2 regions of the Cellulosimicrobium funkei genome follow, and region 2 is predicted to be linked to the other one. Evidence: predicted binding sites of a transcription regulator. Region 2 holds the regulator's gene; the other holds the start of a gene.
What was found. Region 2 encodes LexA, which represses DNA repair genes until DNA is damaged. Its sites were predicted from a motif close to TCGAACANNTGTTCGA; they were not measured.
Positions count from the first base shown of each region.

Region 1 (3,399 bases), on a different contig from region 2:
CGTCGCAGTCCAGCAGGGATCGCTGCTCGCCACCTCGTTCCACCCGGAGATCTCCGGGGACGCGCGCGTGCACGAGCTGTTCGTCAGAATCGCGAAGGGGTAGGAACGCATGTCAGGGCACTCCAAGTGGGCCACGACCAAGCACAAGAAGGCGGCCATCGACGCCAAGCGCGGCAAGCTCTTCGCGAAGCTCATCAAGAACATCGAGGTCGCGGCGCGCACGGGCGGCGGTGACCCCGCGGGCAACCCGACGCTGTTCGACGCCATCCAGAAGGCGAAGAAGTCGTCGGTCCCCAACGACAACATCGACCGCGCCGTCAAGCGCGGCTCGGGCACCGGCGCCGACGCCGTCGACTACCAGACGATCATGTACGAGGGCTACGGCCCCAACGGCATCGCCGTCCTGGTCGAGTGCCTCACCGACAACAAGAACCGCGCGGCCTCCGAGGTCCGCCTCGCGTTCAGCCGCAACGGCGGCAACCTCGCCGACCCGGGCTCCGTGTCCTACCTCTTCGCGCGCAAGGGCCTCGTCGTCGTGCCGAAGGCGGAGGGCGTGACCGAGGACGACGTCATGCTCGCCGCGCTCGAGGCGGGGGCCGAGGAGGTCACCGACTCCGGCGACGTCATCGAGGTGCTGTCCGAGGCGAGCGACCTCGTCGCCGTGCGCAGCGCGATCCAGGAGGCGGGGATCGAGTACGACTCCGCCGACTCGATCTGGCACCCGTCGATGGAGGTCGAGGTCGACGCCGAGGGCGCGCGCAAGATCCTGCGCCTCATCGACGCGCTCGAGGACAGCGACGACGTGCAGAACGTCTACGCCAACTTCGACGCGTCGGACGAGGTCATGGCGGAGCTCGAGAACGACGACTGATCCCGTCGGCTCGGTCACCGAGACCGACGACGTGGTCCCCCTGGGGTGGCGGGGCGGGTGAGGCGCGCGCGGTCTACCATCCGCGGTGCTCGTCCCTCGCGCCGCTCCCGCCAGGCCCGCCACGACCGCGCGCACCTCACCCGCCCCGCCGGTGTCGGCTCGCCGTGGTCGGCGGCCCGCGAGGCGGACGGGTTCCGTGGTCGGGTCGTGGGAGGGTACTGGGGTGCGCGTTCTCGGAGTGGATCCTGGGCTGACCCGGTGCGGTGTCGGGGTGGTGGACTCCGCGCGGGGGCGGCGGGCCGAGCTCGTCGCGGTCGGGGTGATCCGGACGGACCCGGAGCTGAGCGTCGACCTGCGGCTGCTGCGGATCGCGGAGCGGCTCGACGCGTGGTTCGACGAGCACGTGCCCGACGTCGTGGCGGTCGAGCGCGTGTTCGCGCAGCACAACGTCGGGACGGTCATGGGGACCGCGCAGGCCGCGGGCATCGCGATGGTCGGGGCCGCGAAGCGGGGCGTCCCCGTCGCGCTGCACACGCCGTCGGAGGTCAAGGCCGCGGTCACGGGGAGCGGACGCGCCGGCAAGGAGCAGGTCCAGCGCATGGTCGCGGGGATCCTCGGCCTCGCGGAGCCGCCGAAGCCCGCGGACGCGGCCGACGCGCTCGCGCTCGCGATCTGCCACCTGTGGCGCCCCGCGGGCGCCCTGCAGGGCGGCGAGCGGCACGAGCTCACGGCCGCCCAGCGCGCCTGGGCGGCCGCCGAGCACGCGGCGAAGGGACGGCGCGCGCCGCGCTAGCGGCGACGCTGCCGCCGGTCGTGCCGGTGGGGGTGCCGGCGGTCCGTGTCGGTCGGTCGGCGGGTGGGCGGCCCTTGCTAGAGTGACCGCGGTCGTACGGGTGTTCGACGCGCCTCTCGGTGCGCGGCCCGACGGCGGTCCTCGGGGCCGGCGGACCATCGGACCAGGCCGGGGCTGCCGGCCGGGAGAGGAGCCTGCGTGATCGCGTCCCTGAGCGGTGTCGTGGCGAGCGTCCAGCTCGACCGCGCCGTGCTCGAGGTCGGAGGAGTGGGCTACCTCGTCCACGCCACGCCCGCCACGCTCGCCGGCCTGCGCGTCGGGGAGACGGCGCGCCTCGCGACGAGCCTCGTCGTGCGCGAGGACTCGTTCACGCTCTACGGCTTCGCCGACGACGACGAGCGCGCCGTCTTCGAGACCGTCCAGACCGTGAGCGGCGTCGGTCCGCGCCTCGCGCTCGCGATGCTCGCCGTGCACACGCCCGACGGCCTGCGTCGTGCGGTCGCGGGCGCCGACATCGCCGCGCTCGTGCGCGTCCCGGGCATCGGCAACAAGGGCGCGCAGCGGATCGCGCTCGAGCTCGGCGACAAGCTCGGCCCGCCCACGGGCGCCGACGCTCCCGAGGCGGGATCGACCGCCTCGGCGTCGGCGCCGCGTCCGGAGGACCGGCGCGACCAGGTGGTCGAGGCGCTCGTCGGGCTCGGCTGGAACCTCAAGGCCGCCGACGACGCGGTGTCCACCGTGCTCGCCGAGGCGGGCGTCGACGTCGTCGAGGCACCCGACGTGGCGGGCGCGCTGCGTGCCGCGCTGCGGGTCCTCGGCGGGCCGAGGAGCTGACGATGGCGACCTTCGACCAGGTGGGACTCGACGACCTCGGCGGGGACGGCACGTTCTCGTCCGAGCGCATCGTCGCGGCGGGTGCGGACGACCTCGAACGCGCGGCCGAGGCCGCGCTGCGGCCACGCCGGCTGGAGGAGTTCGTCGGCCAGGCCGTCGTCCGCGACCAGCTGTCGCTCGTGCTCCAGGCCGCGCTCGCGCGGGGGAGCGCGCCCGACCACGTGCTCCTGTCGGGTCCGCCCGGGCTCGGCAAGACGACGCTCGCCATGATCATCGCCGCGGAGCTCGGTACGTCGCTGCGCGTGACGTCGGGGCCCGCGATCCAGCACGCCGGCGACCTCGCGGCGGTGCTGTCCTCGCTCGAGGAGGGCGAGGTCCTGTTCATCGACGAGATCCACCGGCTCGCGCGACCGGCCGAGGAGCTCCTCTACATGGCGATGGAGGACTTCCGCGTCGACGTCGTCGTGGGCAAGGGGGCCGGGGCGAGCGCCATCCCGCTCTCGCTGCCGCCCTTCACGGCGGTCGGCGCGACGACGCGCGCCGGGCTCCTGCCCGCGCCGCTGCGCGACCGGTTCGGCTTCACCGGGCACCTGGACTTCTACTCGGGCGACGAGCTCGAGCGCGTGCTGACGCGCTCGGCCGGCCTGCTCGGCGTCGCGCTCGACCCCCAGGCCGCCCGCGAGATCGCCGGGCGTTCGCGCGGCACGCCCCGCATCGCGAACCGCCTCCTGCGGCGTGTGCGTGACTGGGCGCAGGTGCGCGGCGACGGGACCATGGACCTCGCGGCCGCGCGTGCGGCCCTTGAGGTCTACGAGGTGGACCCGATCGGCCTCGACCGGCTCGACCGCGCGGTGCTCACCGCGCTGTGCACGCGCTTCAACGGCGGTCCCGTGGGCCTGAC
Region 1 covers NZ_FTMI01000003.1:490,739-494,137, reverse strand. The annotation lists gene pdxT (pyridoxal 5'-phosphate synthase glutaminase subunit PdxT) at 1-103, shown strand, start outside; gene BXA05_RS10390 (YebC/PmpR family DNA-binding transcriptional regulator) at 110-871, shown strand; gene ruvC (crossover junction endodeoxyribonuclease RuvC) at 1,095-1,664, shown strand; gene ruvA (Holliday junction branch migration protein RuvA) at 1,863-2,498, shown strand; gene ruvB (Holliday junction branch migration DNA helicase RuvB) at 2,501-3,399, shown strand, end outside.
Region 1: the regulator LexA is predicted to act here: its motif matches at 1,757-1,772, upstream of ruvA (Holliday junction branch migration protein RuvA).

Region 2 (3,399 bases):
TCTCGATCGTGGTGAAGCGGCGGTTGCACTCCGGGCACTGGCGTCGCCGGCGGATGGAGGCACCGTCGTCGGACGTGCGGGAGTCGACGACGCGGGAGTCCGCGTGACGGCAGAACGGGCAGTGCATGGCGGGGCTCCTCCGCGGGTCGCGCCGACAGGTCGGCGCGACGAACGTATGTCGTCGCGGGCGCGCGGTGCAACACGCCGACGGCGCACCCGACCGTGGACGGCAGAACGGGGGCGGTCGAAGTCGACCGCCCCCGTCGGGACGCCCCCGTCCCCATCTCGCGCGCGACTCGCCTCGCGCGCGGCGACGTGCACAGGAGTCGCGGTTGTCCGCACACTCCTCGCCTCGTCCGCCCAGCCCCCCAGCCGGCGTGTGAGGTGACACTAACTTAGGCGGACCTAACGGAGCGGCGCAACCCTCGGTCGCGACCTGTCGCGCGTCGGCACCGTGTGCTGCGTCACAGGACCTGGGCCACGGCCGAGCGCCGCGTCACCGCTCGGCGACCGGGAGCAGGATCGTCTGGCCGGCCTGCACGCCCGACGACGACAGGCCGTTCAGCTCGACGAGCCCGCTGACCACCTCACGGAGATCCTCGCCCGGGGCCGCGACTCCCTGGGCAAGCTCCCACAGGGTCTCCCCCGTGCTCACGACGTGGACCCGGACCTCGACCGGCTCCCCGGGCCCGCCCGCGACGGCCAGGCCGACGCGCGCCGCGAGGACGAGCACGACGGCCACGAGGAGCACGAGGACCGCACGGCCGCGTCGCGTGAGCCGCAGCGGTGCCTGCGGGCGCACGCCTCGCTCCGCCGCAACGCCCCGCCCGAGCGCGGGCGGCGCTGCCGTCGCCATCGCCACCGTGTCCATGTCCCCTCCGTCCCGGCCCGCGAGCCCGATCGCCTTCCCCGGTCGATCGGACCCGCGTGCCCGTCTCATCTCCACGCCGACCCGCTGCGGTCGAACACCTGTACGTAGAACATCTGTACGAAGGTCTATCACGAACGACCGACAGAGTCGAGACATGCTCGAACAGGTGTTTGATTCGTGTCGCATCCTCCCCTAGCCTGGGCTCAGGTCGGTTCGCCGGACATGTCCGCTCGGACCCGGAGGGGCGACCGAGCTCCCGGGGCGCACGCTCCGGGGAGGGGAGGCCGCAGGCCCGGCTGGCGCCGGCGGCACGCGACGGACGAGGGCGGAGCGACCATGGCGGGACGAGGCACGGACAGGGCACGGGGGCTCGCCGAGGTGCGCGAGCTGCCGGACGGGTCGGCAGGGGGTGACGGGCTCACCCCGCGCCAGCGGCTCGTGCTCGAGACCATCCGCGCGTGCGTCGAGCAGCGCGGCTACCCGCCGAGCATGCGCGAGATCGGCGAGGCCGTCGGGCTCACGAGCCCGTCCTCCGTCAAGCACCAGCTCACCACGCTCGAGCGCAAGGGGTTCCTGCGGCGCGACCCGAACCGTCCGCGCGCCATCGAGGTGGTCCAGCCCGACGACGCCCGCCGCGCGACCCCGCTCGCGCCAGCTGGCACGGCCCCCGAGCCGGCGTACGACGAGGCCCACCCCGCGCCGTCGTACGTCCCCGTCGTCGGCCGTATCGCCGCCGGTGGCCCGATCCTCGCGGAGCAGGTCGTGGAGGACGTCTTCCCGCTGCCGCGCCAGCTCGTCGGCGAGGGAGAGCTCTTCCTCCTGCGCGTGCAGGGCGACTCGATGATCGACGCCGCGATCTGCGACGGCGACTGGGTCGTCGTGCGGCGCCAGCCGGTCGCGGAGAACGGCGAGATCGTGGCCGCGATGATCGACGGCGAGGCCACCGTGAAGAGCCTGCGGCGCGCCGACGGCCACGTCTGGCTCATGCCGCACAACGCCGCGTACGACCCGATCCCCGGCGACGACGCCCAGGTGCTGGGGCGCGTCGTCTCCGTCCTGCGCAGCCTCTGAACGGTCCCCGAGCGGCTCCGGGCGCCCCTGCGGGCAGGCTCCGGACAGCACGAGAGCCGGGCGGTCCCTCGACCGCCCGGCTCTCGTCGTGCCAGGCCCGACGAGCCCGTGGGCTCAGAGCCCGAAGCGTCGCGCGACCGCGCGCAGCGACTCCGCGGACGAGCGCAGGCCCGCGAGCTCGTCGTCCGCGAGCGGGACCTCGACGCGCTCCGTCGCGCCCCGGCGGTCGACGAGCGTCGGGAGCGACAGGCAGACGTCCTCGAGCCCGTAGATGCCGTCGAGGAGCGTCGACACGGGCAGCACCCGGTGCTCGTCGGCGAGCACCGCCTCGATGATCCGGGTGCCCGCGAGCCCGACCGCGTAGTTGGTCGCGCCCTTGCCCTCGATGATCCGGTAGGCCGACTGCACGACCTCCCGCGCGATCTCGTCGCGCACGTCGCCCGTGAGCGGTCCCCGACCGCCGATGCCCTGCCACTCGAGCAGCGGCGCACCGCCGATCGTCGCGGAGCTCCAGAGCGGGATCTCGCTGTCGCCGTGCTCCCCCGCGATGTACGCGTGCACGTTCTGCACCGCGACGCCGCAGTGCTGCGCCACGAGGAACCGCAGCCGCGAGGAGTCGAGCACGGTGCCGCTGCCGAAGAGCTGGGTCGGGGGCAGCCCCGAGAACTTGAGCGCCGCGTACGTGACGATGTCGACCGGGTTGGTCACCATGACGTAGACGGCATCCGGGGCGACCTCCACGAGGCCCGGGAGGATCGTCCGCATGAGCCCGATCGTGCCCTCGGCGAGGTCGAGACGCGTCTGGCCCGGCTTCTGCTTGGCGCCGGCCGTGACCACGACGACGTCGGCGCCCGCGCACACCGCGACGTCGTCGGACCCCTCGACGCGCGCCATGGGCATGAACTGGATGCCGTGCTGGAGGTCGAGGACCTCGGCCTCGACCTTCGCGCGGTTGACGTCGAGGAGCGCCACCGTGCGCGCCGCGCCGCGCATGAGCGCGGCGTAGGCCAGCGTCGAGCCGACGGCACCGGCGCCGACGATCGCGAGCTTCGTGGTCCGCGCTCCCCCTCCCGGACCGCCCGTGGTCGCGTCGCCGGTGCCCTGCGGTGACGTGCTCGTCATGTCGCCTCCGTGAAGTCGCTGGAAAGGGCTCAGCCTAGGGCGGCGAGGCGGCGGAGCGCAGCGGTGGCCACGTCGCGGTCGGTCGTCTGCCAGAACCCTGGCATGGACCGCGTGAGGAACGACCCGTAGCGCGCCGTCACGAGCCGCGGGTCCAGGACCGCGACGACCCCGCGGTCGGCCGTGGACCGCACGAGCCGCCCGGCACCCTGGGCGAGCAGGAGGGCCGCGTGCGTCGCGGAGACCTGCATGAACCCGTTGCCACCCGCGGCCTCGACGGCGCGAGCCCGCGCCGACTTCACCGGGTCGTCCGGGCGCGGGAACGGGATGCGGTCGAT
Region 2 covers NZ_FTMI01000008.1:146,017-149,415, reverse strand. The annotation lists gene nrdR (transcriptional regulator NrdR) at 1-127, opposite strand, end outside; gene BXA05_RS17930 (LysM peptidoglycan-binding domain-containing protein) at 497-871, opposite strand; gene lexA (transcriptional repressor LexA) at 1,208-1,942, shown strand; gene BXA05_RS17920 (L-lactate dehydrogenase) at 2,057-3,064, opposite strand; gene BXA05_RS17915 (ATP-dependent DNA helicase) at 3,094-3,399, opposite strand, start outside.